Regions from separate parts of the Chromobacterium subtsugae genome, predicted to be linked through region 1. Evidence: predicted binding sites of a transcription regulator. Region 1 holds the regulator's gene; each other region holds the start of a gene.
The links. Region 1 encodes HrcA, which represses chaperone genes, less so after heat shock. Its sites were predicted from a motif close to ATTAGCACTCGNNNNNNNCGAGTGCTAAT; they were not measured.
Positions count from the first base shown of each region.

Region 2: rpoH (RNA polymerase sigma factor RpoH) is a predicted target of HrcA. The motif match lies at 8,153-8,181, and genes of this name have one in related genera.
Region 3: groES (co-chaperone GroES) is a predicted target of HrcA. The motif match lies at 955-983, and genes of this name have one in related genera.

Region 1 covers NZ_CP142381.1:3,533,617-3,543,794, reverse strand. The annotation lists gene recX (recombination regulator RecX) at 1-227, opposite strand, end outside; gene recA (recombinase RecA) at 227-1,279, opposite strand; gene hrcA (heat-inducible transcriptional repressor HrcA) at 1,438-2,460, shown strand; gene mltB (lytic murein transglycosylase B) at 2,494-3,537, shown strand; gene dnaX (DNA polymerase III subunit gamma/tau) at 3,622-5,550, shown strand; gene U6115_RS16900 (YbaB/EbfC family nucleoid-associated protein) at 5,557-5,883, shown strand; gene U6115_RS16895 (hypothetical protein) at 5,925-6,368, shown strand; gene recR (recombination mediator RecR) at 6,425-7,021, shown strand; gene U6115_RS16885 (class I SAM-dependent methyltransferase) at 7,290-8,090, shown strand; gene lolA (outer membrane lipoprotein chaperone LolA) at 8,142-8,759, opposite strand; gene U6115_RS16875 (hypothetical protein) at 8,853-9,959, opposite strand; gene U6115_RS16870 (NAD+ synthase) at 10,095-10,178, opposite strand, start outside.
Region 2 covers NZ_CP142381.1:4,537,025-4,547,202, forward strand. The annotation lists tRNA gene U6115_RS21655 (tRNA-Thr) at 1-38, opposite strand, end outside; gene rplA (50S ribosomal protein L1) at 220-915, opposite strand; gene rplK (50S ribosomal protein L11) at 916-1,347, opposite strand; gene nusG (transcription termination/antitermination protein NusG) at 1,451-1,984, opposite strand; gene secE (preprotein translocase subunit SecE) at 1,984-2,340, opposite strand; tRNA gene U6115_RS21680 (tRNA-Trp) at 2,407-2,482, opposite strand; gene tuf (elongation factor Tu) at 2,490-3,680, opposite strand; tRNA gene U6115_RS21690 (tRNA-Thr) at 3,720-3,794, opposite strand; tRNA gene U6115_RS21695 (tRNA-Gly) at 3,819-3,892, opposite strand; tRNA gene U6115_RS21700 (tRNA-Tyr) at 3,942-4,027, opposite strand; gene U6115_RS21705 (YfhL family 4Fe-4S dicluster ferredoxin) at 4,166-4,417, opposite strand; gene rsmD (16S rRNA (guanine(966)-N(2))-methyltransferase RsmD) at 4,519-5,088, opposite strand; gene ftsY (signal recognition particle-docking protein FtsY) at 5,316-6,464, shown strand; gene ftsE (cell division ATP-binding protein FtsE) at 6,526-7,179, shown strand; gene ftsX (permease-like cell division protein FtsX) at 7,176-8,084, shown strand; gene rpoH (RNA polymerase sigma factor RpoH) at 8,212-9,075, shown strand; gene U6115_RS21735 (PglL family O-oligosaccharyltransferase) at 9,275-10,178, opposite strand, start outside.
Region 3 covers NZ_CP142381.1:4,323,225-4,333,402, forward strand. The annotation lists gene groL (chaperonin GroEL) at 1-547, opposite strand, end outside; gene groES (co-chaperone GroES) at 597-884, opposite strand; gene U6115_RS20635 (MraY family glycosyltransferase) at 1,041-2,147, opposite strand; gene rfbF (glucose-1-phosphate cytidylyltransferase) at 4,080-4,853, shown strand; gene rfbG (CDP-glucose 4,6-dehydratase) at 4,850-5,935, shown strand; gene rfbH (lipopolysaccharide biosynthesis protein RfbH) at 5,993-7,309, shown strand; gene U6115_RS20655 (bifunctional GNAT family N-acetyltransferase/PLP-dependent aspartate aminotransferase family protein) at 7,320-9,098, shown strand; gene U6115_RS20660 (transketolase) at 9,104-9,916, shown strand; gene U6115_RS20665 (transketolase family protein) at 9,909-10,178, shown strand, end outside.

The DNA of each region.
Region 1 (10,178 bases):
TGCAGCCGACGGCTGCCGAACTTGCCGCCCTTGCTGTTGGCGAACTGGCGGGCGAAGCGGTCGTCGGATTGCCAGTTGGCGGCGGCCAGCTCGTCCAGCGCCGCGTTCAATTCGTCTTCGCTGTCGGCAAAAGGCGCGAGCCGCCGAACCAGCTCGCGCCGGGAATATTCCCGGCGGGCAAGCAGTTCGACGGCCCGCGCCTTCAGGCTTTTGCCTGTCGCCGCCATCAGGCGTCGAGGGCGTCGTCGGCGAACTCTTCGTCGCCCTGGTTTTCGTTGATTTCGATCTTCACGCCCACCGCTTCGCGGATCTTGCGTTCGATTTCCTCAGCGATCGCCGGGTTGGACTTCAGCCATTCGCGGGTGTTGTCCTTGCCCTGGCCGATCTTCTGGCCGTTGTACGCGTACCAGGCGCCGGACTTGTCGATGAAGCCGTGCTTGACGCCCAGCTCGATGATTTCGCCCTGGCGGGAGATGCCTTCGCCGTACAGGATTTCGAAATCGGCCTGGCGGAACGGCGGGGACACCTTGTTCTTCACTACTTTGACGCGGGTGTCGTTGCCGATCACTTCCTCGCCCTTCTTGATGCCGCCGGTGCGGCGGATGTCCAGGCGCACCGAGGCGTAGAACTTCAGCGCGTTGCCGCCGGTGGTGGTTTCCGGGTTGCCGAACATCACGCCGATCTTCATGCGGATCTGGTTGATGAAGATCACCAGGGTGTTGGTGCGCTTGATGTTGCCGGTCAGCTTGCGCAGCGCCTGGCTCATCAGGCGGGCTTGCAGGCCGACGTGGCTGTCGCCCATCTCGCCTTCGATTTCAGCCTTGGGCACCAAGGCGGCCACCGAGTCGATCACGATCAGATCGACGCCGCTGGAGCGCACCAGCATGTCGCAGATTTCCAGCGCCTGCTCGCCGGTGTCCGGCTGCGAGATCAGCAGGTCGTCGACCTTGACGCCCAGCTTTTGCGCGTATTGCGGGTCCAGCGCGTTTTCGGCGTCGATGTAGGCGCAGGTGCCGCCCAATTTTTGCATCTCGGCCACGGCTTGCAGACACAGGGTGGTCTTGCCGGACGACTCCGGGCCGTAGATTTCCACCACGCGGCCGCGCGGCAGGCCGCCGACGCCAAGCGCCAAGTCCAGACTCAGCGAGCCGGTGGAGACCACCTGCAGGTTTTCGTTGATCTGGTTGTCGCTCATGCGCATGATCGAACCCTTGCCGAACTGCTTTTCAATCTGGGAGAGGGCGGCGGCGAGCGCCTTGCTCTTGTCTTCGGAAGCCATGCTGTCTCCAAATGGGGTAGGTCGGACCAATAATGGGGCGATTATCGCAGAAAACCAGAGCCCTAACAGCAGCTTGCCGGGGAACAAAAGCGCCTAACCGGCGCAAAGTCTTGCTGCTGGCCCTTTTGGCGCGGTTCAGGATGTGTACAATGGGGAACATGATGAACGAACGCGCCCAACGCCTGCTCAAGGTCCTGATCGAACGCTACATCGCCGATGGCCAGCCTGTCGCGTCCAAGGCCTTGTCGCTGCTGCCGGGGATGGAGCTGTCTTCGGCGTCCATCCGCAACGTGCTGGCCGAACTGGAGGGCATGGGCCTGATCGCCTCGCCGCACACCTCGGCCGGACGGGTGCCCACCGCGCGCGGCTACCGCCTGTTCGTCGACCGCTTGCTGACGATACGGCCGCTGGACGAGCTGGCGCGCCACGAGCTGGAGGCCAGCCTGCAGCCGGACAGCCCGCAGCGCATCGTCCAGGCGGCGTCGTCGCTGCTGTCGGAATTGACCAGCTTCGCCGGCGTGGTGATGACGCCGCAGCGCAGCGACGTCGCCTTCCGCCAGATCGAATTCCTGCGCCTGTCCGAGCGCCGCATCCTGATGATACTGGTGACGCTGGACGGCGACGTGCAGAACCACCTGCTGCTGACCGAGCGCGACTACACGCCGTCGGAACTGGTGGAGGCGGGCAACTTCATCAACCAGCATTACAGCGGCCAGGCGCTGGACGCGGTCACCTCCCGGGTGGAGGGGGAATTGCGCCAGCTGCAGGGCGACATCGCCGAGCTGATGTCGGCCGCGGTGCGGCTGGGACAGAAAACGCTGGCCAGCAGCGGCGAGGACGTGGTGGTCAGCGGCGGCTCGCGCCTGCTGCAGGTGAACGACCTGTCCGACGACCTGTCGCGGCTGCGCGAGCTGTTCGGCGTATTCGAACGCAAGACCGAACTGCTGAAGCTGTTGTCGCAAAGCCGCGAGGCGCAGGGCGTGAACATTTTCATCGGCGAGGAGTCTGGCCTGGTGACGCTGGACGAATGCTCGGTGGTCACCGCCCCTTACCGCGTCAACGGCCAGGTGGTCGGCACGCTGGGGGTGGTCGGGCCCACCCGCATGGCTTACGAAAGGGTGATCCCCATCGTCGACATCACCGCGCGGTTGGTGGGCAGCGCCTTGTCCTTCCGCGAATGAACCGCGCCTACGCTCATAAAAGAAAGCAAAATCATGAAATCGATGTTGAAACTGGCTATTGCCGCCGCCCTGGCCGGCGCGGCCTTCTCTGCGCCGCAGGCCCAAGCCGACGCCGCCTTTCTGGGGCGCCCGGACGTGCAGCGCTATATCGACGAACAGGTGGCCAGCGGCCAATTCAACCGCCCCGAGCTGGAGGCGGTGTTCGCCAATGTCGAATTGAAGCCCAATATCATCCGCATTCTGGACAAACCGTCCACTTCGCGTCCCTGGTACCAGTTCCGCGCCTCCACCGTCAGCGACAAAGTCATCGCCGACGGCGCGGCGTTCTGGCAGGACAATGCCGACGCGCTGGCGCGCGCCGAGCGCCAGTACGGCGTGCCGCCTGAGGTGATCGTGGCCATCCTCGGCGTGGAAACCCACTACGGCCGCAACACCGGCAGCTTCCGGCTGGTGGATTCGCTGTCCACCATCGGTTTCGATTATCCGCGCCGCGCCGCCTACTTCCGCGGCGAGCTGACCCAGTTCCTGCTGCTGGCCAAGGAAGAGGGCAAGGACCCGCTGACGCTGAGGGGATCGTACGCCGGCGCGATGGGGCTGCCGCAGTTCATGCCGTCCAGCTACCGCAAGTGGGCGGTGGATTTCGACGGCAGCGGCCATCGCGACATCTGGAACAACCCGCACGACGCCATCGGCAGCGTGGCCCATTACTTCAGCCGCTTCGGCTGGAAGCGCGGCGACGACGTGGTGGCGCCGGCCAGCGTGGTGCCGGGGCCGCAGGTGGACAAATTGCTGGCCGACAAATTCAATCTGCACTACACGGTGGGCGATTTGCGCAAGATGGGCGTCGCGCCGCAGACGCCGCTGGCGGACAACGTGCCGGCGGTGCTGTTCGCGTTGGAAAGCTCGCCCGGCGTCACCGAATACTGGCTGGGACTGAACAACTTCTACGCGATCACCCGCTACAACCGCAGCACGCTGTACGCCAAGGCGGTGCAGGAAATCGCCGACCAGGTGCGCCAACGCTATTACGCCGCGCTGGCGCGGAAACTGCCGGAGCCGGCATCCGCCGCCCAGTAAGGCCGCAAGCGCCGGCGCGCCAGGCCTGGCCGCGCCGGTAAAATCAGTCGCCTTGCGCGGCAATTGCCATTAAAATCCGCCCCCATGAGCTATCAAGTCCTTGCCAGAAAATGGCGCCCCAAGCGTTTCGCCGACCTGGTCGGCCAGGAACACGTGGTGCGCGCCCTCAGCAACGCCCTCAAGGAAGCGCGGCTGCATCACGCCTACCTGCTGACCGGCACCCGGGGCGTAGGCAAGACCACCATCGCCCGCATTCTGGCGAAAAGCCTGAACTGCGAAACCGGCAGCACCGCCGACCCTTGCGGCGAATGCTCGGCCTGCCGCCAGATCGACAGCGGCCGCTTCGTCGACCTGCTGGAGATCGATGCCGCGTCCAACACCGGCATCGACAACATCCGCGAAGTGCTGGAAAACGCCCAGTACGCGCCGACCATGGGCCGTTACAAGGTCTACATCATCGACGAAGTGCACATGCTGTCGAAAAGCGCCTTCAACGCGATGCTGAAGACGCTGGAAGAGCCGCCGGCCCACGTCAAGTTCATCCTGGCCACCACCGACCCGCAGAAGGTGCCGGTGACGGTGCTGTCGCGCTGCCTGCAGTTTTCGCTGCGCAATATGACGCCGCAGCAGGTGTCCACGCATCTGGCGCACATGCTGGACGTGGAAGGCATCGCCTATGAGACGGCGGCGCTGGCGCTGCTGGGCCGCGCCGCGGCCGGCTCGATGCGCGACGCGCAGTCGCTGCTGGACCAGGCCATCGCCTACGGCCTGGGCGAAGTCAAGGAAGACGGCGTGCGCGCCATGCTGGGCGCGGTGGACCGCCGCTATCTGTACACCCTGTTGCAGGCGCTGTCCGCCGGCGACGGCGCGGCGCTGATGGCGGAGGCGGACAATCTGGCCGAGCGCGGCGTCAGCTTCGACGCGGCGCTGGCCGAACTGGCGGTGCTGTTGCAGCAGTTGGCGCTGGCGCAGACGGTGCCGGCGGCGCTGGCCGACGACGAGCCGGAGCGCGAGGCCTTGTTCGCGCTGGCCGACGCCATCGCGCCGCAGGACGTGCAGCTGTATTATCAGATCGCCATCCATGGCCGCAAGGATCTGGCGCTGGCGCCGGACGAGCATGCCGGCTTCAATATGACGCTGCTGCGCATGCTGGCTTTCCATCCGGTCAACGCGCCGGCCGAAGCCGCGGCGCCGGCTCGTGCGGCTGTCGCGCCCCAGGCCAGGCCCGCGGCCGCATCCGCCGCAGTAGCCTCCGTCTCGGTGCCGGCGGAGCGGGGCATGTCGCCGGCGGCGCGCGCCCTGCAGGCGGCTGGCTTGGCGGCGCCAACGCCGGCCAAGTCCGCGCCGCGCGCGGCCAGCGAAGAAAGCGTCCCGGCCGCCGAGCCGGAACCCGAGCCCGCGCCCCGGCCGCAGCCTGCGCCGGCCGCCGCGCCCGCGCCTGAAGCGCTTGTCGCCGCGCCGGCTCCGGCGCCGCAACCGCAGCTGGTCGCAACGGCAAGCGAGGCGGACGATGATGGCCGCGACGAGGACGAAATCGACGACACGCCGTGGCAGGCCGATGACGGCGACGCGATGCCCGACTACGCGCAGGCGCCGCCGCCGGACGACGAGCCGGTCGACTACCAGTTCGACGGCGACTGGCAGGCGCTGGTGGTGGATCTGGGCGGCAAGCTGGGCGCGGCGCGAATGCTGGCGCACAATGCGGTATTGAAAGGCTGGAACCAGCAGCGGCTGGAGCTGGCGGTGCCGGAAAGCTTCCGCCACATGAGCGGACGCGATTACCAGGACAAGTTGAAGGCCGCGTTGAGCGAGCGCTTCGGCCGGGCGGTGGAGCTGACGGTGACGGTGGAGGAACTGGGGATGGAAACCCCGGCCATGGTCGACGCCCGCCAGCGCCAGGAGCAATTGGCCATTGCCCGAGAATGCATGAAAAACGATCCGGTGGTGCAGCAACTGGTGCGCGAAATGGGCGCCGCGCTGCTCATCGAGACCATCCAACCCGTACAGGAGTGAACAGCAATGTTCGGTAAAGCTGGAATCGCGGGCCTGATGAAGCAGGCCCAGCAAATGCAGGAAAACATGAAGAAGGCCCAGGACGAGCTGGCCACGGTGGAAGTCGAGGGCCAGTCCGGCGCCGGCATGGTGAAGGTCGTCATGACCTGCGCCCATGGCGTCAAGCGCGTCGCCATCGACGACAGCGTGCTGGACGACAAGGAAATGCTGGAAGACCTGATCGCCGCCGCGTTCAACGACGCCGCGCGCAAGGTGGAAAGCACCACCCAGGAGCGGATGTCCGGCTTCACCAACGGCCTGAACCTGCCGGCCGGCATGAAGCTGCCGTTCTGATCCCCCAGGCCCGGCGACGGGCCTTTTTTGCCGGAGCCGGGATGTTCGGCCATTTCACCATGCGCAGCCGGCTGCCGCGCCCGCCGGAAACGGTATGGCGCGATGTCGTCAGCCGCGGTGGCATCGCCGACGAATTCTTCCCCTGGCTTGGCATGCGGCTCCCGGCGGGCGAGCTGCCCGCGCGGCTGGACGCGCCGCTCCACGTCGGCTCTTGCTGGCTGCTGCTGTTCGGCTGCCTGCCGGTGGAGTGCGACGATCTGACGCTGCTGCGGCTGGAGCCGGGCGCTTTCGACGAGCGCTCCCGCATGCTGGGGCAGCGCGTCTGGTGGCACCGCCGCCGGGTGGCCGCCACGGCCGACGGCTGCGAGCTGGTGGACCGGGTGGCGTTCGTGCCGCGCTGGCCCGCCACGCTGCCGCTGTGCCGGCTTCTGTTTCGGCTGGTGTTCGCTTGGCGCCATCGCCGGCTGCGCCGGCGCTATCGCTGATTAAATGATTTCCGTGTGCGGCCCCGGCCGCTTTCCCCCAGGTTGATGCCGTGTCGATGAAGAATCCCCCCGCGCTGGAGCATTTGATTGCCGCGCTGAAAGTCCTGCCCGGCGTCGGTCCCAAAACCGCCCAGCGGATGGCTTTCCACCTGCTGCAACGCGACAAGAAGGGCGCCGACAAGCTGGCGCGCGCGCTGGACCGGGCGCTGACCCAGCTGACCCACTGCCAGCGCTGCAATACCTTCAGCGAGGCCGAGCTGTGTTCCATCTGCGCCGACGAAGGCCGCCGCCAGGACCAGCTGTGCATCGTGGAAATGCCGGCCGACCTGATGATGCTGGAGCAGGCCAAGTGTTTCGAGGGCCTGTATTTCGTGCTGATGGGGCGGATATCGCCGCTGGACAATATCGGGCCGAAAGACCTGAATCTGGACAAGTTGCTGACCCGGGCGCTGGACGGCCAGGTCAGCGAGATCGTGATCGCCACCAACTTCACCGCCGAGGGCGAGGTGACGTCCCACATGCTCAGCGAGCTGTTCAAGGAGCGCGGCCTGGCCGTCACCCGCATCGCGCGCGGCATGCCGGTGGGCGGCGAGCTGGAGTATGTCGATCTGGGCACGCTGGCGCAGGCGGTGTACGAGCGCCGCGGCGTGTAAGCGGGCATTGTCTTGTCATGGCCGTTTCGCTAGAATCGGCCCTTCCCGCCCCGACTTTCATCCTCAGGAGTCCTGTCGAAATGAACAAGTGATGCCCGGATGCTTCCGCATCCCCGATTCGTTCCGCCGTCCGGCGCGTGCGAGCGTGCGCATTGCTTGTTTTCGACAATCCGTTCCGAATCCTTCCCGTCTCTTGAGTCTGATGGGAGGCCGCTTTCGCGCAGCGCGCGCGTCGGCATTGCTTTCCCTTCCCTCAATGGAGGACAAGATGCCTGATGCCGTTCAACAACACGATGTTTTTCATTACAACCAGGCCGCCTGGGACCGCCAGGCGCGCGCCGATTGCGAGTGGTCGCGGCCGGTGGATGCCGCCGCCATCGCCGAAGCCCGGCGGGGCCGTGTGCTGGCGCGGCTGACGCCCAGCCCCTTGCCCGCCGGCTGGCTGGACGACGCGCGCGGCCTGGACGTCTTGTGCCTGGCCGGAGGCGGCGGCCAGCAGGCGCCGCTGCTCGCCGCCGCCGGCGCGCGGGTGACGGTATTGGACGCGTCCGTTGAGCAGCTGGCGCGCGACCGCGAGGTGGCCGAGCGCGATAGCCTGGCGTTCCGGCTGGAGCAGGGCGATATGCGCGATCTGTCGCGCTTCGCCGACGCGAGCTTCGACTGCGTGTTCCATCCGATCTCCAATCTGTATGTGCCGGATGTAGCGCCGGTGTGGCGGGAGTGCCATCGAGTGCTGAGACCGGGCGGACGCTTGCTGGCGAGCTTCTACAACCCGGCGGTGTTCGTCGCCGACCGCGATCCTGCGCTGATGGAGCAGGGCCTGATCCGGCCGCGATTCGCCATTCCATACGCCGATCCCGAGCATTTGTCCGAGGCCGAGCTGGAGGCGAAGCGAACGAGGGGCGAGGCGCTGGTGTTCGGCCACAGCCTGGACGAGCTGATCGGCGGGCAGACGGCGGCGGGCTTTCTGATCGCCGGTTTTCACGAGGACTGGCAGCTGCGGCCGCGCTTCCTGATCGACCGCTATCTGCCGACCTTCATCGCCACCTGGGCGCTCAAGCCGGCGTGAGGCGCGAAAAAAAGCCCGCCGGCACGGCGGGCTTTTTTTGCGCGGCGGGGGTCAGTCGCCGCTGACCACATCCACGCCCTTGGGCGGGATGAAGGCGAAGCGATTGGCCGGAAGCACCACGTTTTGCTGCGGCTTGACGAAGCTGACGCGGGTGTCGTTGCCGAAGCTGTCGGTCAGCTGCATTTCCACCAGCATATTGCCCTTGAAGCCCATGCGCACGCTGCTGAAGGTGTTGTCCTGCTTCTTGGGGCTGGCGGTCAGCCACTCCACATCGCCCTGCTTGCCGGCCTCGTTCAGCCGGTAGTCGAGCTCGATGGCGTTGCTGCCGGCCAAGAGCGCCGCCGGGCTGGAGCCCAGCGCCGCGCCCTGGGCCTTGCGCGTCACCTGGGCCAGGTCCTGGTCGTAGATCCACAGCGTCTTGCCGTCGCCGACGATCAGCTGCGAGTAGGGCTTGCTGTATTCCCAGCGGAATTTGCCGGGGCGGGCGATTTCCAGCCGGCCGCTGGCTTCCTCGCGCTTGCCCTTGTTGGTCACCAGCTGGGTGAAATCGGCGCTGAGAGTCTTGCTGCCGGCGACAAAAGCCTTCAATTGGGCGATGGCGGAGGCGTGCGCCGGCACAGCCAGGCAGGCCAGGGCGGCGGCGGTCAGGGCGAGCTTGAGCGGTTTCATCGGGTAAAGTCCTTGCGGGCGGCCGCGGCCGCCGGGAAAACAGGTATGACAGTCTGGCTTCCCAGCCGTTCCGGACGGCCGGGCGTTTGACGATTACTGCGCGCGCGCCTTGGCCTTTTTCTTTTTGGCCTTAGCGGCCGGCTGCGGGTAGGCCGGGGCCGGCAGGGCGGCATCGGCGGCGGGCGCTTCGTCGGCGCCGGCCTTGCTCTTCAGCCAGTCCGGCAGCTCCAGCTTGTCGTAGTCGATGATGTCGCTTTCGGCCGGCTGGTAGGCGAACTGCGGCTTGCCGTGGTGGCTGTAGCGCAGGTTGAAGTAGGCGTCGGCGCTGAATTCGGCGCTGGTCATGTGGATGGTCTGGCGGATGGCCTCAAGCTCGCCGCCGCGGCTGACATAGATGTCGCTGACGGTCTGGCCGTTCATTTCGCCGGCGGGGCTGAGCTTGACCAGGTCGCGCACCAGCGTGAGCATGGATTCGGCGTTGAACTTGTCATCCGGTTGGGCAGCCTGCTGATGGGCGGCCTTGGCCAGGCCGTCCAGGATCTGCAGCGTCATTTTCTGCTCCTGTTCCTTGCTGAGGGTCAGGCGCAGCTTGTACTTGGCGCCGACCTCGTCGGCATAGGCGTCCAGCGGCTCGAAGCTGAAGGCTTTCTTGTCCACTTGGGCGTAGGCCTGGTCGAGAATCTGCGGCATCGCCTGGTACATTTCCTTCAGCGGGATCTTGGCGGCGATGTCTGCCGGCAGTTTGGCGCGGATGAATTTGCCGGGGTTTTTGCGCAGCGAGGGCAGGGCCAGGTCGATGGCGGACGGGTCCACCAGCAGCGACATGTCCTGGGCGTGGAACTGCAGCGGCACCTTGACGCTGGCCAGCAGGTTGCGGCGCTCGAAGCGCAGTTCCGGTGTCAGCTCCAGTCGGCCGGTCGGCGCGTCGATGGCGCCGCTGATGTTCATCTTGATGGAGCGGCCGACCTGATCGACGGTGTCGGCGATGTCGGGCTGGCTCAGTTTGCCTTCACTATCGATAAAGCGCAGCTGGGTGAAGCCGAGCTGTCCGTCGAAATTGTAGCTGGCGTTTTGCCAGTTCTGAGCGATTACCTTGCGGGTTGCCTCGTCGGCCGGCTTGCCGGCCAGCGGCGTGGCGCAGCCGGTCAGCAGGGCGAGGGAGGAAAGCGCCGCGGCGGCGGCCAGTTTGATGCGAGTCATTGTTTTCAGGGTCCTGTGAAAGTCCGGTGATCCGAGGGCAGCTTGCCATTGTACCTGAAGCGGGAAGGGTTATGCCCTTGACCTGTTTTCGGCTTGGCGCGCAGGCGGGCGGCATGCTGCCGCCCGGGTGTGGATTCAGCTGAAGCGGTTGGTGATCGGGTAGCGCCAGTCCTTGCCGAAGCCGCGCTGGGTGACGCGCGGGCCCACCGGCGCCTGGCG
Region 2 (10,178 bases), 1.0 Mb from region 1:
CTTACCAAGGGAGTGCTCTACCCCTGAGCTACATGAGCTTATGAACTTTCAGAAGCCTGTTCGGGTACACCATCTGCGTAGGATGCTGGCTTCAATAACAAGCAAGCCCGCTATTAAGCCTTGCGGCACCTACGGTCTTTGACAATCTGGCAGGCAAGCCTGCCAGCCCAAAGCCTTTGACAAGGCGGCTTTCACCGCCCCGTCATGCTCCGGCAACGCTTAGGCGTTGACGGTAGCGGTATCTACGCGAGCGCCGACACCCATGGTGCTGGATACGGCGATCTTCTTCAGATACACGCCCTTGGAAGCTGCCGGCTTGGCTTTCACCAGGGCATCAACCAGAGCGGAAAGGTTTTCACGCAGGGCTTCAGCTTCGAAGGAAGCGCGGCCGATAGTCGCGTGGATGATACCAGCCTTGTCGGTGCGGTACTGAACCTGACCAGCCTTGGCGTTCTTCACGGCTTCGGCTACGTTCGGGGTAACAGTACCAACCTTCGGGTTCGGCATCAGGCCGCGCGGGCCCAGGATCTGACCCAGCTGACCGACAACGCGCATCGCATCCGGGGAAGCGATGACAACGTCGAAGTCCAGGTTGCCGGCTTTAACTTGCTCGGCCAGGTCTTCGAAACCGACCACTTCAGCGCCGGCAGCCTTGGCGGCTTCGGCATTGGCGCCTTGAGCGAATACGGCAACGCGTACCGACTTGCCGGTGCCGCGCGGCAGAACCACGGAGCCACGGACAACTTGGTCCGACTTGCGCGGATCCACGCCCAGGTTCACGGAGACATCGATGGACTCGTCGAACTTGGCGGTGGCGGCGGTTTTAACCAGGGCAATCGCTTCTTCAACAGCGTACAGCTTGTTGCGATCAACGGTAGCCTTCAGAGCTTGCAGACGCTTGGAGATCTTAGCCATTTACACGCCCTCCACTTCCAGACCCATCGAACGGGCGGAGCCGGCGATGGTGCGAACAGCAGCGTCCAGGTCGCCGGCGGTCAGGTCCGGCTGTTTGGTCTTGGCGATTTCTTCCAGCTGAGCGCGGGTTACCTTGCCAACCTTGTCCACGTGCGCCTTGGCGGAGCCGGACTTGATGCCAGCGGCCTTCTTCAGCAGGATGGTGGCCGGCGGGGTCTTCATGATGAAGGTGAAGGACTTGTCCGCGTAGGCAGTGATCACAACCGGAATCGGCAGACCCGGCTCAACGCCTTGAGTCTGGGCGTTGAACGCCTTGCAGAATTCCATGATGTTCAGACCGCGCTGACCCAGGGCCGGACCGATCGGGGGAGACGGGTTAGCCTTGCCAGCGGGCACTTGCAGCTTGATGTAGCCGACAATTTTCTTTGCCACGATTAAAACTCCTAAAACGGGTGTAACGCGAACAGCAGTGTTCGCTTCCCAGGACGAAAGCGCAGAATTTTACACGCCTTCGCCAAACTTGCCAAGCAGAATTTTACAGCTTCTCTACCTGGCTGAATTCCAGCTCAACCGGGGTGTCGCGACCGAAGATCTGCACCGACACGCGCAGCTTGTTGCGCTCGTAGTTGACTTCGTCGACCGAGCCATTGAAGTCGTTGAACGGGCCGTCGATGACGCGAACCTTCTCGCCAACTTCGAACAGCACCTTCGGCTTCGGCTTTTCCACGCCCTCTTGCATCTGCTGCATGATGGCCTCGACTTCGCGCTTGGAAATCGGCGCCGGGCGGTTGCCGGTTCCCCCAACGAAACCGGTCACCTTGGGAGTGCTCTTCACCAAGTGCCAGGTATCGTCGGTCATTTCCATTTCCACCAGCACGTAGCCAGGGAAGAATTTGCGCTCGGTGATCGAGCGGCGGCCATTCTTGATGTCGACGACTTCCTCTACCGGCACCAGGATCTGACCAAATTGATCTGCGATGTCGGAACGTTCGATACGTTCACGCAGCGCCTTTTGCACGCTTTTCTCAAAACCAGAGTACGCGTGTACCACATACCAGCGCTTTGCCATTATCTACCTCGACCGAGAATCACATCGTAAAACAGCCAGGACAGGCTGGAGTCCACCAGCCACATGAACAGCGCCAGGACCGCGACGAATACGAACACCATCAGCGTCACCTGAGTCGCCTCCTTGCGGGTCGGCCACACCACCTTGCGAGCCTCGACGATGGACTCGTTGGCGTAGACCACCAGCCCCTTGCCGGGCGCCGACGCCCACACCACCCCGGCAGCCACCAGGATGGAGACGATGAAAGCCAGCGCGCGCAGCAGGTCCTGACCTTCCGGTATCAGGTAAAAGCCGACAACGCCGGCCGCCACCACAAGACCAGCCAGTGCCAACTTGATCTTATCTTGCATTTCCATGTCGAATCTTCTCTCGCGTATATGCGACAAAAGACCAACCGGCGCATAGCGCCGGCTGGTCTTAATTGGCAGGCCAGGAGGGTCTCGAACCCCCAACCCTCGGTTTTGGAGACCGATACTCTACCAATTGAGCTACTGGCCTTTAAACCTTAGTTGATGATCTTGGAGACCACGCCGGCGCCGACGGTACGGCCACCTTCGCGGATCGCGAAACGCAGACCCTCTTCCATCGCGATCGGAGCGATCAGCTTAACAGTGATTTCCACGTTGTCGCCCGGCATTACCATTTCCACGCCTTCGGCCAGCGTAACTGCGCCAGTCACGTCAGTGGTGCGGAAATAGAACTGCGGACGGTAGTTAGCGAAGAACGGGGTGTGACGGCCGCCCTCTTCCTTGCTCAGCACGTATACCGAACCGCTGAACTCGGTGTGCGGCTTGATCGAGCCCGGCTTCACCAGTACTTGGCCACGCTCAACTTCTTCACGCTTGGTGCCGCGCAGCAGCACGCCCACGTTGTCGCCAGCCTGACCTTGGTCCAGCAGCTTGCGGAACATTTCCACGCCGGTGCAGGTGGTCTTGGCGGTTTCTTTCAGACCAACGATTTCCAGCTCTTCGCCGACTTTCACGATGCCGCGCTCAACACGACCGGTCACCACGGTGCCGCGGCCGGAGATCGAGAACACGTCTTCGATCGGCAGCAGGAACGGCTTGTCAACCGCGCGCTCCGGAGTCGGGATGTAGGAGTCCAGCGCGTCGGCCAGACGAAAGATCGACGGCTCGCCCATTTCGGACTGATCGCCTTCCAGCGCCAGACGAGCGGAGCCGGTTACGATCGGGGTGTCGTCGCCCGGGAAGTCGTAGGAAGACAGCAGATCGCGCACTTCCATTTCAACCAGTTCCAGCAGCTCGGCGTCGTCAACCAGGTCAGCCTTGTTCAGGTAAACGATGATGTACGGTACGCCAACCTGACGGGACAGCAGGATGTGCTCGCGGGTTTGCGGCATCGGACCGTCAGCGGCCGAGCAAACCAGGATCGCGCCGTCCATCTGGGCTGCGCCGGTGATCATGTTCTTCACATAGTCGGCGTGGCCCGGGCAGTCTACGTGAGCGTAGTGGCGGGATTCGGTTTCGTATTCAACGTGCGCGGTATTGATGGTAATACCGCGAGCCTTTTCTTCCGGCGCGCTATCGATCTGGGAGTAGTCTTTAGCTTCGCCACCGAACTTCTTCGACAGAATGGTGGTGATCGCTGCGGTCAGAGTGGTTTTACCATGGTCAACGTGACCGATGGTGCCGACGTTTACGTGCGGCTTAGTCCGCGCAAACTTTTCCTTAGCCATGGCAAATTTCCTGAATACGAAACAAGCAAAGTAAATTGGTGGTGCCCATGGGCAGAATTGAACTGCCGACCTCTCCCTTACCAAGGGAGTGCTCTACCCCTGAGCTACATGGGCCCTTAAAACAGGCTATCAAACGCTTGGAGCGGGTGAAGGGAATCGAACCCTCGTCGTAAGCTTGGAAGGCTTCTGCTCTACCATTGAGCTACACCCGCCTGGTCACTACACCACAACACTGCCACTTGCCAAACGTCTTACAAATTCTGGTGGGGGGAGAAGGATTCGAACCTTCGAAGGCTAAGCCGCCGGATTTACAGTCCGGACCCGTTGACCGCTGGGGTAACCCCCCCGTGAGAGACCCGAATATTATAGATGCCCTCCCCCGCCGTCAACACCTTTCGCGAAAAAATTTGAATTATTTCGCGTCAAAACGGCAAACGCCCCGCAAGCGGCGGGGCGTTTCCTTTGCTTTCAAGACCTTGCGATTTTCAGGCCTTGCCGGAAATCTTCAGATACTTGGCATGCAGCTGTTCTTCGCTCTCCTGATGGGACGGATCCAGCGGAATGCAATCCACCGGACAGACCTGCTGGCATTGCGGCTCGTCGTAGTGGCCGACGCACTGGGTGCACAGGTCGGGATCGATCTGGTAGATCTCTTCGCCCTGCGAGATCGCGTTGTTCGGGCATTCCGGCTCACAGACGTCGCAATTGATGCATTCGTCGGTAATCATCAAAGACATAGTAAATTCCTCAAGTATTCCACAACATGAATTCTGTCACCCGCGGCGGCGGGTCGCAAGTTCGCGCTGGTTATAACCTTATGCGGCGACCCGGCCAGGGATCACAACAAAACGGGGGCGGCCGCGCCGCGCCGCAGCAAGCCATACTGCACCAGACCGGCCTTGTCGCGCCGCACCAGCTCCAGGCCCTCGGGCAGCTGCTCCGGCCACAGCCTGGCTTCCAGGTACACCATGCCCTCCTCCGCCAGCCGCGGCAACAGCAGCGGCAGCGCCTGCTCCAGCAGGTCGGAATCGTAGGGAGGATCCAGGAAGATCACGTCGAACTGTTCGCGGCTGTTCTTCAGATACAGCAGCGCGTCGCCGCACTGCACGTCCAGCGCGCCGGCCTGCAGCAACTGTCGATTGGCTTGCAGCGACTCGTGCGCTTTGCGCGATTTCTCCACCATCACCACGCGGCGGGCGGAACGGGAGGCGGCCTCGAAGCCCAGCGCGCCGCTGCCGGCGAACAGATCCAGGCAGTTCTTGCCGTACAGATCCTGGCCCAGCCAGTTGAACAGGGTTTCGCGGACGCGGTCCGGCGTAGGACGCAAACCTTCGGCGTCGGGAAACGGCAGCAGGCGGCGGCGGTATTCGCCGCCGATGATTCTGACCTTGTTACGTGACTGACTCATGGCTCTTGACTCTTGAAACAAGCGCCAGAGTTTAACCTGATCAGGACTTTACCGCCTCAATCATGCGGGCTCGCGCCGCATTAGTGTCGCGCGCCAGCCAACAAACGGCATCATATTCCTTATATAAGTTAACCATCCGCAGTCAATGCCATGCGCGCCGATTCGGTGCGCGAGGGCATTTGAGGATACAATTTAGCCGTTTACCGAAATCTCTGGCCTGATTACGCATGTTCAGCTTCTTCAAGAAAAAACCGAAGCCGGTGGAAACACCGCAAACCGAAACGCCGGCAGCCGTCGTCGATGCCGCTCCGGCACTCATCGCCGCGCCCGCCAGTCCGGCCGCCGCCGCGCTTGAAGCGCCTGCTCCGGCGCCGGCCCCTGATGCCGTCGGCGATCTGCCGGCCGAAACCGCCGCCGCGGTTGCCCCGCCGGCCTCGTCCGAAGACGCCGCGCCGACGCCGCTGAAGAAAATGAGCTGGACCGAGCGGCTGAAGGCCGGCCTGGCCAAGACCCGCGACCGCCTGGGCAAGCAGCTGGCCGGCCTGTTCGGCGGCGGCAAGATAGACGAAGAGCTGTACGAAGAGCTGGAAACGGTGCTGCTGACCGCCGACATGGGCATGGACGCCACCGTGCATCTGCTGAAGGACGTGCGCGAACGGGTATCGTTGAAGGGCCTGAAGGATTCTTCCGAACTCAAAGGCGCGCTTAAGGATTCGCTGCAGGACCTGATCGGCCCGCTGGAAGTGCCGCTGGACGTCGAAGGCAAGAAGCCGTTCGTGATCATGATGACCGGCGTCAACGGCGCCGGCAAGACCACTTCCATCGGCAAGCTGGCCAAGTACTACCAAAGCCAGGGCAAGAGCGTGCTCCTGGCCGCCGGCGACACCTTCCGCGCCGCCGCGCGCGAACAGCTGATCGCCTGGGGCGAGCGCAACGACGTCACCGTGATCGCGCAGCAGGGCGGCGACTCCGCCGCCGTCTGCTATGACGCGATCCTGGCCGCCATCGCCCGCGGCATCGACATCGTGCTGGCCGACACCGCCGGCCGCCTGCCGACGCAGCTGCACCTGATGGAGGAAATCAAAAAGGTGAAGCGGGTGATCCAGAAGGCATTGCCGGACGCGCCGCATGAAGTGGTGCTGGTGCTGGACGCCAATATCGGCCAGAACACCGTCAACCAAGTGAAAGCCTTCGATGACGCGCTGGGCCTGACCGGCCTGATCCTGACCAAGCTGGACGGCACCGCCAAGGGAGGCGTGATCGCCGCCATCGCCAAGCAGCGGCCGATCCCGCTGCGCTTCATCGGCGTCGGCGAAAGCATAGACGACCTGCGGCCGTTCGACAGCCGCGACTACATCGACGCGCTGTTCGAATAAGACACGCCCGCGGCCGCGCCAGGCGGCCGCTTTTCTCAGCCAATAAGCGGGAAACCTCTCCATGATACAGTTCGACCAGGTAACCAAGCGCTACCCGGGCGGCAACGAAGCCCTGAAGAACCTGTCCTTCACCATCGAAACCGGCGAAATGGTGTTTCTCGCCGGCCACTCCGGCGCCGGCAAGTCGACGCTGCTGAAACTGATCGCCGGCATCGAGCGCGCCACCAGCGGCGGCGTGCTGGTCAACGGCCAGAACCTGTCCAAACTGCGCGGCAGCCAGATCCCCTATGTACGCCAGCATCTGGGCATGGTGTTCCAGGACCACAAGATACTGTTCGACCGCAGCGTGTTCGACAACGTGATGCTGCCGCTGGACATCATAGGCTTCGACCGCCGCGACGCAGCCAAGCGCGTGCGCGCCGCGCTGGACAAGGTGGGGCTGCTCAGCAAGGAAAAGATGATGCCCATCCGCCTGTCCGGCGGCGAACAGCAGCGGCTGTGCATCGCCCGCGCGGTGGTGCACCGCCCCAGCATCCTCTTGGCCGACGAGCCGTCGGCCAACCTCGACCGCGCCTACGCGCTCGACATCATGGAGTTGTTCAAGTCCTTCCACCAGGTGGGCGTCACCGTGCTGATCTCCGCCCACGACGAAACCCTGATGGAAGACTACGGCCGCCGCATCATCCGCCTGAGGGAAGGACAGTTCGCCGCATGAAACACTTTCTCTATCTGAACTGGCAAAGCGCCAAGCAGGCGCTGATCAAGATCCTGCGCCAACCGTTCGGCAGCCTGCTGACCCTGCTGATGCTGGCCTTGGCGCTGGCGCTGCCGCTGTGCCTCTACCTGTCGGTCAGCAGCGTGCAGGACTGGGTCGGCCGCCTTACCGCCACGCCGCAGATCACGCTGTTCATGGAGCAATCGGCCGAGGAGGCCGACATCGCCGCCGTCAACAGCACGCTGTCGCACCACCCCAAGGTGAAGAGCTTCACCTTTATCAGCAAGGGCAAGGCGCTGCAGGACCTGGAGCAGCGCAACGGCCTGTCCGGCCTGTCCGACGGCTTGGACGGCAATCCGCTGCCGGACGCCTTCGTCGTCACCCCGATTTCGCTCGAACCGCGCGAAATGGAAATGCTGCAGAAGGAGCTATCCGGCCTGCCGATGGTGGAAATGGCGCAGTTCGACGCGCATTGGGCCAAGCGGCTGTACGGCATGGTGGACATGGGCAAGAAGCTGACCTGGTTCCTGGCCGCCGCGCTGGGCCTGGCGCTGGTGCTGGTGACCCACAACGCGATCCGGATGCAGATTCTGGCGCGGCAGGATGAAATCGAGGTGTCCAAGCTGATCGGCGCCACCGACAGCTTCATCCGCCGGCCCTTCCTCTACCACGCGCTGTGGCAGGGCGTGTTCGCCGCGCTGCTGGCCTGGGGCCTGTCGAGCTGGCTGGCGGCGCTGGCCAATCCGGCCATCCGCGAATTCGCCATGCTGTACGGCGAGCGGGTGGAGCTGCGCGGCCTTAATCTGCAGGAGCTGGCGGCGCTGATCGGCGTGGCCGCCTTCCTGGCGATGCTGGGCGCCCGCCTCGCCGCCGACCATCACCTGCGCAAGGTAGAGCCGAAATAGATATGCCAAGTGAAAGGTTTCAGCTATCGCATCGATTGTTAAAATCATTGACGCGGGAACCTTTCATTGCTAGCACTCTCCATATACGAGTGCTAACATAGCACTACCCAAGGAGGTAGCCATCGCAATGAACACAACATTTGCCCTGCCCGTTCCGTCGACCAGCGGCAGCCTGGAGCAGTACATCCAGGCGGTAAACAGCGTCCCTATGCTGTCGCCGGAGCAGGAAACCGAGCTCGCGACCCGTTTCCAGCAGGAAAACGACCTGGAAGCGGCCCGGCAGATGGTGCTGTCGCACCTGCGCGTGGTGGTGTCGGTATCGCGCGGTTACGCCGGTTACGGCCTGCAGCAGGCCGACCTGATCCAGGAAGGCAATATCGGCCTGATGAAGGCGGTGAAGCGCTTCGAGCCGGGCCGCGGCGTCCGCTTGTTCTCGTTCGCCATCCACTGGATCAAGGCCGAGATCCACGAATTCATCCTGCGCAACTGGCGCCTGGTGCGCATCGCCACCACCAAGCCGCAGCGCAAGCTGTTCTTCAACCTGCGCAGCATGAAGAGCGGCTTCTCCGCGCTGTCCGAACAGGAAGCCAAGTCCATCGCCGCCGACCTGGGCGTCAAGCCCGAGGAAGTGCGCGAAATGGAAATCCGCATGAACGGCCAGGACGTGTCCCTGCTGGCCGACAGCGACGACGAGGACAGCTACGCGCCGATAGACTGGCTGGCCGACTCGCACAGCGAGCCGACCCGCGCGCTGGAACGCCGCGCTTTCGACCACTTGCAGTCGGAAGGCCTGGAGTACGCGCTGTCGACGCTGGACGCCCGCAGCCGCCGCATCGTCGAAGCGCGCTGGCTGGCCGACGACAGCGGCTCGACGCTGCACGAACTGGCGGCCGAATTCGGCGTGTCGGCCGAGCGCATCCGTCAGATCGAGGCCAAGGCGCTGACCAAGATGAAGGCCGCGCTCAGCGAGGGCGTGGTGCTGGACAACTGATCCGCCCCCATGCAGAAAGCCGCTCGAATGAGCGGCTTTTTTATTGCCCGCCACCGGGAGTTGGCGCATCTGCTGCAGGAGCGGCGCATTCATTCCCAGCCTGGATCGCCAGCCGCGCGCAGGCAGCCTGAATGCCGGCAAACGAAAAGCCGCTCGAAAGAGCGGCTTTTTTCATCCCCCCCGCTAGCCGGGGATGGGCTTACTCCGGCAAAGTGCGGAACTTGGCCGGCAGCTTGTCGTAGGCCTCGCGGCTGATCTTGCGCAGCGGCTCCCATTCCGGGTTGGCGTCGCCCAGCGTTTCCAGGAACTGGCCGGCATAGGTCGGGAACGAGGCCAGCGTGGTGCGCAGCGTCTGTTCCGCCTTGGCCTGCTCGCCGGCCAAAACTTCCATCTGCGCGCGCTTGAGCATCACGTCCGGATACGGGCGGAACTCGGTCAGCCGGTCTTCCAGCGCCAGCTTCTGCTTCAGATTGTCGCGGGTGATCGGCAGGTAGTCGTCCAGCGTGTACAGCGCGTGGTAGGCGAACAGCGGCTTGGTCTTGACGATTTCGATCAGCCGCTCGGCGCGCTTGGCGTCCTTCTGCGCGTTGCCGGTGGGGGTGTACAGGTTGACCAGCTCCCAGAACATCGGCGTGGTGCTGATCGACAGCCAGCCTACCCATGCCAGCGCCGCCAGCAACGGCAGTCGCGCCGGCAACGGCAAGGACCTGGACTCGCCGCGCGGCGCCATCGCCATGAACAGCACCAGCATCGCCAGGAAATAGAAATACCACAGCGGATACTCCAGCATGCTGTGGGTCAGCGTCACCGCGATGCAAGCCAGCGCCAGCACGCCTTCCGGCTCGGCCTGGCGACGGAAGAACGGCCATACCGCCCAGACGAAGCCGCCCAGCACCAGCGCGGTGGCGACGCCGCCCATTTCGGCCAGCAATTGCAGCACCAGGTTGTGGGCATTGGTGAACAGGCCGCTGTTGTAGCCTGCGGCGGCGAACTGCGGCAGCGGCTGCAGGCGCACGCTTTCCGCCGCATACTGCGACCAGCCCACGCCCCACAGCGGATGCGCCTTGAAGGTGAGCCAAGCCTTGTGCATCTCGGCGAAGCGG
Region 3 (10,178 bases), 790 kb from region 1:
GGCTCTTGCCGTCTTCAACGGTGATCACGCCTTCCTTGCCGACCTTGTCCATCGCGTTGGCGATGATTTCGCCGATGTCGCTGTCGGAGTTGGCGGAAATGGAGCCGACCTGGGCGATTTCCTTGGAGGTGGAGCAGGGCTTGGCGATCTTGGCGATTTCGCCGACCAGCGATACCACAGCCTTGTCGATGCCGCGTTTCAGATCCATCGGGTTCATGCCGGCGGCAACGTACTTCATGCCTTCCTGCACGATGGCTTGCGCCAGCACGGTGGCGGTGGTGGTGCCGTCGCCGGCCACGTCGGAAGTCTTGGAAGCCACTTCCTTAACCATTTGCGCGCCCATGTTCTCGAACTTGTCCTTCAGTTCGATTTCCTTGGCGACGGATACGCCGTCCTTGGTGATAGTCGGCGCGCCGAACGAGCGGTCCAGCACCACGTTGCGGCCTTTCGGGCCCAGGGTAACCTTGACGGCGTCGGCCAGGATGTTGACGCCAGCAACCATTTTGCTACGCGCGGAATCACCGAATTTTACGTCTTTAGCAGCCATTCTCTAACTCTCCAGAACTCAGTATATGAAGTGGGGGTAAGGGTCGGATTTACTCAACGATGCCCATTACGTCTTCCTCGCGCATCACGAGGACTTCGTCGCCGTCGACCTTGACGGTCTGACCGGAATACTTGCCAAAAATCACTTTGTCGCCAACTTTCAGATCCAGCGAACGACGCTCGCCGTTCTCCAGGATCTTGCCGTTGCCGACAGCGAGAACCTCGCCCATGTCCGGCTTCTCTGCAGCGGCGCCCGGCAGAACGATGCCGGAAGCGGTCTTTTCTTCAGCCTCGAGGCGCTTGATAACAACACGGTCGTGCAGGGGACGGATTGCCATTAGATCTCTCCTAATACAGTGGCTGTTTGAGAGTTGAAAACCAGAAATATTCAAGTGTGCGGATAGGTGGATTAGCACTCACCGCTTGCGAGTGCTAATAATAGGGACGACAGGGAGGCTTTTCAAGAGGGGACAAGCCCCTCTCGCAAGGCAAAGTCAACGGGAGGGAGCCGAGCGGCGCAACACCAGCCAGCGCGGCGTGCGAAAGCGGATGATCATCCGGTACACCATCACGTATGCCACGGCGAACAGCAGGCAGAACCCCATCAGCACATAGGTGTGACGCCAGAACAACATCGCCGGCGCCACCGAAGCCGATGACAGCGCCCATAAGTAGGGAGAAGTCAGACTGTTGCGCAAGGTGAGGTGGCCGGCATCCTTCGAACCCACCATCCAGCGCACCAACCGCTTGTACACCAGCATGTGCAGATGCAGGCCGTCGGGCAGGCCAGGCGACATGCCGCGCAGAATCTTCTTGCGGTAGATCGAATACAGGGTTTCGAACACCGGATAGATCACGCACAGCAAGGGAAACCAAGGCGACACCTGCGGATGCCGCGTCACCAGCAGCACCGCCACTTCGGCGATCATGAAACCGACCAGATAGGCGCCGCCGTCGCCGGCAAAAATCAGCCCGCGCGGGAAGTTCCAAAACAGGAAACCGGCGATGGCGCCGATCATCGCAAAACAAACCCCCAGCAGCATCGTATCCTGCACTTTGAAAGCGACATAGGCCATCGCCAGGAAAATGAAGACGGCGACCACACCGGATAGGCCGTTGTAGCCATCTATGATGTTGACCGCGTGCGCCACGCCGCCTACGGCTATCACCGTCAAGACGAAGGAAAACAGGGTGAAATTGACCAGAAGGCTGTCAATCACCGGGATGTCCAGCCGATGGAGCCCAGCCTGCAACGAAAAATAGCCAAGTCCCGCCGACACAAAAGTGGCGAGCAGACGCGGCAGCGGTCCCACTTGCTTGGTCATGTCCTCCATCAGTCCAGCCGCGAACGCCGGTACGGACACCAACAACAGCAACAGCGCCGTGGCATCCGACAGCGACCAGGACAGCACACCGCATCCGGCCAACAAGCCCGCCGCCAGGGGAACCCCTCCCACCCTGGGAACCGGCATCGCATGGAATTTTTGCACTCCTCCAAGATCGTGATCAGACGTGAAGCGCTCATGCAAATGGCTGAAGTGGATCAGGAACATCGCCATGAACAGAGACAGGAAAGTTGAAATTATCAAGATCTGCAGCATAATCCTCGCCAACTGTTTGATTGAGAACGCCAGACCGGAAGTCTCCTCGCCGGAGCCGCCGGGGGCCGAACACCCAAACACATTGCCAAGCCATGCTCTTGGCAATGACCAGTTACATCGATACTTAAACTGCCACGCCAACCACTGCCTCAGGCCATCTCAAAGCAATCGCAAGATGCCCCGCCCCCCCGCTCCGCATGCGTCACGCGGAACGCCCAGCCGCGTCGCAGCCAAGCCAAACTGATGAGAAAAAAACATACAGAATCCAAGCGCTGCGCCCACAGCCGCAGATGCCGGCAGCTTGCGGCCTAGACGCTGCGCCCCATTCCGCCGTCAAACCATCGGCATCTGGCTCGACGCCAGGCCAAAGCCAATCTCGTGCCATTTACAAAATATCATGCGAAAAGCGTCCACGCCCATAGAATTAAAATCACAAAAAATAATGTCGGAGAAATCACCATTCACTATAAATATATCAACCTTCCGTCAATTCTTTGTGTGATTTTTTATTCAACGACACGGCACCGTCACATTAATTTCATATCTCTACGGCTCCGGCCGAAACATGTCAAACACTGCCATAGCTCGCGAAACAGGGCAACATTGTTGCGGACCTTGCGCGACCGCAATGCCAAATAGACATAGCAAAACCCGACATGTCTTGCCGCAATCCCCCGCATCCCCCGCCCTTTAGGTCACAAAACTTGTCCCAAATATATCGATGCGGAAAACCGGCAACGCTTGGTCCAGCACCGCCGCCCGGCATCGTAACGCAAGCCCCATATCGCCCTTGCGCTTTCTCGCCGACTCGATTTATTCTAATCCCGCTTCGCCGGTCTTCACGAGCGGATTCAAGCGGACAGCGAAGCTCCACGACAGAAGCCATCAGCAAGGCCTAATATTTAACGATGTTGCACTCGCCTCGCGCCGTTCACTATCTGGGCATGAGAGCGATGCGATTCTTAAAGAAGAGCCCAAAAAATTCAGCTTGCCGGCACGTCGAAAAGCAGAATGCGATTCGCCATGTCGTTAAATAAAAACACTGGACAGGATAGCTGACTTTCGCATCAAAGTCGTAAATGGCACCCACCTCCGACTTTGTTTCAAATGGAAAGATTAACAACCCGGAACAAGATGGAGAATCGGAATAGTCAGTTGCGATCAGTTGATATTAAGAAACATCGGCCAAATGAGCGACAATCAACATTAACAATCACGGTTTGCAAAGCGGCGGTGTTTTGGGTCAAGCTGCGATAAAATTCGAGATACGCGCCCCAGGCAGTCCAGCAAGGCCTTTTTTTGAAATGTAGCCGTAACGTTCGGCTGACAGACAACGCAATAGGTACTATAGATTGAAGTAAGTCGCGGCGCTTGCCGGCGCAGCGCAGCATGACCCTACACTTGAAAGTCTCGACAGCGAAAGCGATATCCGCCCACCTCAGAACTGCGGCACAGCAGTCCCGGCAAGGTCGGCGCAGTACGATACGGTTTACCAGTTGCAAATATAACGGGTCATCCCGACTACCCGTTGCCCGGAGAGGCAACGAACCCAATGCCTGATTTCTTGAATAGTACAGGGGGGATTTGCAAAAAATGCCAGTCGGTCAGCACCACGCGTCGAAAAAACTCTCGAAACTCTCAGCCGCATCCGCTCTGTCGCGGCATGGGCTAGCTCCCCTTTTCCACTCGGCTTCGCAAAGCCTGCCTGCCGCTCGGCCGCATCTTCGCCCCAGTAGCGCAGGATCTGCCGGTCCGCGCGCCAAAAACCGTCGGCCGCAGCCCGCCTGCACCGGCGCCATCGCGGCTGCCCAGCATTCAGCCGGCTGCTTGAGCGCCCGACCTTCTTCTTCGCGCCAGCAAGACTAAAGCGCAGGCCATGTGCCGCCTCAATCACTCCGTCTCTTGGACGCTTGCCAAAGAGGAAATATTGAAATGAAAGCCGTCATTCTTGCAGGTGGATTGGGTACCCGTATCAGTGAAGAAACCACCGCTCGGCCCAAGCCGATGGTGGAAATCGGCGGCAAGCCCATTCTGTGGCACATCATGAAAATCTATTCCCACTACGGGATAAACGATTTCATCATTTGCTGCGGCTATCGGGGCTACGTGATCAAGGAGTACTTCGCCAACTACTTCCTGCATATGTCCGATGTCACCATCGACATGTCGAGCAATCACATGGAAGTGCATCAACGCTACGCCGAACCATGGCGCGTCACCCTGGTCGACACCGGCGAACACACCATGACCGGCGGCCGCCTGAAACGTGTGAGGAAATACCTGCAGGGCGAGGACGCGTTCTGTTTCACTTATGGCGATGGCGTAGCTGACATCCACATCGGCCAACTCATCGACTTCCACAAAACCTATGGCGCAGCAGCCACGCTGACCGCCGTCTATCCGCCCGCCCGTTTCGGCGTGCTGGACATCAAGGACAACCTGGTGTCGAACTTCCAGGAAAAACCCCAGGGCGATGGCGGCATGATCAACGGCGGCTTTTTCGTATTGTCGCCGTCGGTCATCGACCTGATCCCAGACGATGGCTGCGTATGGGAGCGGGAGCCTCTGGAAACGCTGGCCCAGCGCGGCCAGCTGGCCGCCTTCTCCCATGAAGGCTTCTGGCAACCGATGGACACGCTGCGCGACAAGCTTCACTTGGAAAACCTGTGGAAATCCGGCCAGGCGCCATGGAAAGTATGGGAATGAACCGCGACTTCTGGAAGGGGAAGCGGGTCTTTCTCACGGGTCATACCGGCTTCAAGGGCAGTTGGCTCACGCTGTGGCTGCAAGCGCTCGGCGCCGAGGTGTCCGGCTATGCGCGCGAACCGGCGACCGAGCCCAGCCTGTTTTCCGCCGCCGGCCTCGCGCAAACCATGCACTCCTCGTTCATCGGCGACATTCGCGACCCCGACCGCCTGCGCGCCGCGCTTGACCGCGCTCGTCCGGATATCGTCTTCCACCTGGCGGCGCAGGCGATCGTGCGCCGCTCGTATGCCGATCCGGTGGAAACCTATGCCGCGAACGTGATGGGCACCGTCCACCTGCTCGAAGCCGTGCGGGCCACGCCGACAGTACGCGCCGTGGTGTGCGTCACCAGCGATAAATGCTACGAAAACCGAGAGTGGCCATGGGGCTATCGCGAGAACGAGGCCATGGGCGGCTACGATCCATACAGCAGCAGCAAAGGCTGCGCCGAGTTGGTCGCCGGCGCCTACCGCAATTCCTTTTTCAATCCGGCCGACCACGAGCGGCACGGCGTGGCGCTGGCCACCGCTCGGGCTGGCAATGTCATCGGCGGCGGCGATTGGGCGCAAGACCGGCTGATTCCCGATTTCATCCGCGCCATGGCCGCCGGCGAAGCGCTGGCGATCCGCAATCCGAACGCCATTCGTCCCTGGCAGCATGTGCTTGAGCCATTGGCCGGTTACCTTCTGCTGGCGGAAAAACTGCATCAATCCGGCCCAAGCTTCTCTTCCGCCTGGAATTTCGGCCCGCATGAGCAAGACGCGCGTCCGGTCGAATGGATAGCCGCGCAGATGACCCAGCTGTGGGGGCAAGGCAGCCGTTACCAGGTGCAGCGCGAGGCCGGAGCCGCGCATGAGGCCCACTACCTGAAGCTGGATTGCTCCAAGGCCAATCAAGAACTGGGCTGGCGACCGCGCTGGTCGCTGCGGGAGGCCTTGCAGCGCATCTGCGACTGGCACCTGCAGCACCGGGCAGGCGCCGACATGCGCGCGGTATGCCTGCAGCAGATACGCGCTTATCAAGAAACCGTCATAGCCGAATAACACGATCCTTCCGCGCGGACAGTTGGCGCGCGGAGTTTCACCGAATCTGGATGCGATATGGAAAAGACTCAACAGCTTCGTCAGCAAATTGCCCAACTGGTGGCCGAATACGCGGAAATCGCGCTCGCCCCCAAGCCCTTCGAGCCCGGCAAGACCGTGATTCCGCCGTCCGGCAAGGTGATAGACGGCGCCGAGCTGCAGCACATGGTCGAGGCGTCGCTGGACGGCTGGCTGACCACTGGCCGCTTCAACACCCAATTCGAAAAACAACTGGCGGAATTCCTGGGCGTCAAACACCTGCTGACCACCAACTCCGGCTCCTCCGCCAACCTGCTGGCCTTTACCGCGCTGACCTCCCCGCAGCTGGGCGAGCGCGCCATCCGCAAAGGCGATGAAGTGATAGGCGTGGCCGCCGGCTTCCCCACTACCGTCAACCCCATCATCCAGTTCGGCGCAGTGCCGGTTCTGATCGATGTAGACATCCCCACCTACAACATCGACGCGGCGCGCATCGAGTCGGCGATCACCGACAAAACCAAGGCGATCATGCTGGCCCACACCCTGGGCAACCCATACAACCTGCGAGTGGTGCGCGACATCTGCAACCGCCACGGACTATGGCTGATCGAGGACTGCTGCGACGCGCTGGGCTCCACCTACGACGGCCAACTGGTCGGCACCTTCGGCGATATCGGCACGCTCAGCTTCTATCCGGCGCATCACATCACCATGGGCGAAGGCGGCGCGGTCTTCACCAACAGCGACCAATTGAAGAAAATCGTGGAGTCCTTCCGCGACTGGGGCCGCGACTGCTACTGCGCGCCCGGCTGCGACAACACCTGCGGCAAGCGTTTCAACTGGCAGCTCGGCTCGCTGCCGCACGGCTACGACCACAAATACACTTACAGCCACCTGGGCTACAACCTGAAGATCACCGACATGCAGGCCGCCTGCGCGTTGGCGCAGCTTGGCAAGCTCGAACAGTTCATCGCCGCGCGGCGCAGCAACTTCGGCTACCTCAGCGAGCGGCTGAAGACCTGTGAGGAATTCCTGATCCTGCCCAAGGCGACCGAGCGCGCCAACCCGTCGTGGTTCGGCTTCCCGATCACCATCCGCCCCGGCAGCGGCATCGAACGGGTGGACGTGCTGAAGTACCTGGACGAACACAAGGTCGGCACCCGGCTGCTGTTCGCCGGCAACCTGACCCGCCAGCCCTATATGCACGGGCAGAATTTCCGCGTGCACGGCGAACTCGTCAATACCGACCTGATCATGAACAACACCTTCTGGATCGGCGTGCACCCAGGCCTGACCCGCGACATGCTCGACTACGCCGTCGAGAAGATCGAAACCATCATTGGCGTGAATTTTTAAGGAGCAGGCAATGGAAAAGACCAGACTCTCTGTCTACACCGCGGCGGTCAGCGAAAACTTCTCCTTCCTGAAGCGGGCTGCCACCATTCAGGAAGCCTACCTGCGCGCGATTCCGATCGCCGGCGGCGGCTACCTGCTGCCGGTATGCGAAATGCACAAGCAGGATGCCGCCCTGATCCGGCTCTTGACCGAATGGCGCAACCGCAATGTCCAGGCCTATCCGACCCAATTCATCGCCACTGAGCAAAGCACCCGCGACTGGCTGGAGCAGCAGCTGCTGGCCGTCAACGACCGGATGCTGTTCCTGGTGGTGAGCGCCACCGGCGCGACGCTGGGCCACCTGGGCTTCACCCGCTGCCATAATTCCGACATGATGTTCGAGATCGACAATATGGTGCGCGGCGCCGCCGACGCCGAACCGGGCCTGTTCTCCCGCGCGCTGGCCGCGTTGATCGAATGGGCCAGGAAAACCATCAACGTCAACGGCTTTTTCCTGCGCGTGCTGGACGACAATCCCGACGCGATCGCCTTCTACAAGAAAAACCATTTCACGGTCGAATCCAATATTCCGCTGGTGGCGGTGAAAAACGGCGACAGCCTCCAGTACCGCGAGGCGCTGCCGACGGAAACCGCCAGCAAACAATTCGTCCGCATGGCGTACAAAGCCCCGTCGCAAGGGGTGGGCGAGAAGATGATCCTCACCGCGGGTCCGTCGATCTCCGCCAAGGAGGCCGCCTATTCGTTCGATGCCGCGCTCAACGGCTGGAACAGCGATTGGTCGAAATATCTGACTCGCTTCGAGAAAAGCTTCGCCGAATATGTCGGCGTCAAATACGCGCTGGCCACCTCCAGCTGCACCGGCGCGCTGCAGATCGCGCTGATGGCGTTGGACATCGGCCCCGGCGACGAAGTGATCGTACCGGACCAGACCTGGGTCGCCACCGCCAACGCCGTCCGTTATACCGGCGCCATCCCGGTGTTCGCCGACATCGAGCTGGACACCTGGAACATCGACGCCCGTTCGGTGGAGTCGCTGATCACCAGCAAGACCAAGGCCATTGTCGCCGTCCACATGTATGGCCACCCGGCCCGCATGAGCGCCATCCTGGCGGTGGCGGAGAAATACGGCCTGAAGGTGGTGGAAGACGCCGCCCCCGCGATCGGCGCCGAATGGCAGGGCAAGCGTTGCGGCAGCTTCGGCTCCTTCGCCGCCTTCAGCTTCCAAGGCGCCAAGCTGATGGTCACCGGCGAAGGCGGCATGCTGGTCACCGATGACGACGCGCTGTACGCCAAGGCTTACAAGGTTTGGGACCAAGGGCGCAACCCGTCGCGCACCTTCTGGATCGACGAGGACGGCGTCAAGTTCAAGATGTCCAATATCCAGGCCGCGCTCGGCCTGGGCCAGCTGGAGCGCGTCGACGAACTGATCGAGATGAAGCGCCGCATTTTCGAGTGGTACCAGGAAGGCCTGGAAGGTGTGCCTCATCTCAGCCTCAACCGCGAAGTGGAAGGCGCCCGCAGCATCTACTGGATGAGCAGCATCCTGCTGGACAAGGACGCCCGCATCAGCCGCGATCAATTGATGCAGCAATTGAAGTCCAGAAACGTCGACACCCGGCCGGTCTTTCCCGCCATCAGCCAGTATCCGATCTGGCCCAGGCAGCAGCAACCGCAGCCCAACGCGATGCATGTCGGCCTGCAGGCGATCAATCTGCCAAGCGGCGTCTGCTTGAGCCGCGACGAAGTGGCTTACGCCTGCAAGCAGATCAGAAGCATTCTGCTGGGGTAAGCCGAATGGAAAACTCGATCACGCTGGCGCGCGCCATCCGCGCCACCGCCCTGCAAATGGTGCATGACGCGCGGGCTTCGCACATCGGCAGCGCGCTGTCGATCGCCGACATCCTGGCGGTGCTGTATCGCAATCATCTGCGCTTCGACCCCGCCGCGACTCGGGATCCGCTGCGCGACCGCTTCATTCTCAGCAAGGGGCACGCCTGCGTCGCGCTCTACGCCGCGTTGGGCGCGCTGGGCGCGCTGAGTCCGGAGGAGATTGCCAGCTACGGCCAGGATTTCTCGCCGCTGATGAACCATATCAGCCACAAGGTGAATGGGGTCGAGTTTTCCACCGGTTCGCTCGGCCATGGCCTGCCGTTCGCCGCCGGCAAGGCCATGGCCGCCAAGCTGCGAGGACAGCCCTGGAAAAACTACGTGCTGCTTGGCGACGGCGAAATGGACGAAGGCAGCAACTGGGAGGCGCTGATGTTCGCCGCCCACCACCGCCTGGACAATCTGGTGGCCATCATCGACTGCAACAATCTGCAAAGCTTGGACACCGTGCGCGCGACATTGAATATCGAGCCGCTGGACCAAAAGCTGGCCGCCTTCGGCTGCCGCGTATTCGAGGCCGACGGCCACGACCACCAGGCGCTGGACCAGGCCTTGCTTGCCATCGCCGAGGTCCGCGGCCAACCGTCGGTATTGATCGCGCGCACCGTCAAGGGAAAAGGCGTCAGCTTCATGGAAAACAGCGTGGACTGGCACTACCGCAGCCCGGACAAACAGCAGCTGCGGCAGGCATTGGAAGAACTGGGAGTCCAGCATGCGTAACGCTTTCATCGATGAGCTGGTCAAACTCGCCGCCGTCCATCCCGACATCGTGCTGATGGTAGGCGACCTGGGATACGGAGTAGTCGAACCGTTCGCCGAGCGGTTTCCCGACCGTTTCATCAACGCCGGCATCGCCGAACAGAACATGATGGGCATGGCGGCAGGCATGGCGTCCGAGGGCTGCCACGTCTTCACCTACAGCATCGCCAACTTCCCGACTTTCCGTTGCGCGGAACAGATACGCAACGATGTCGACTATCAC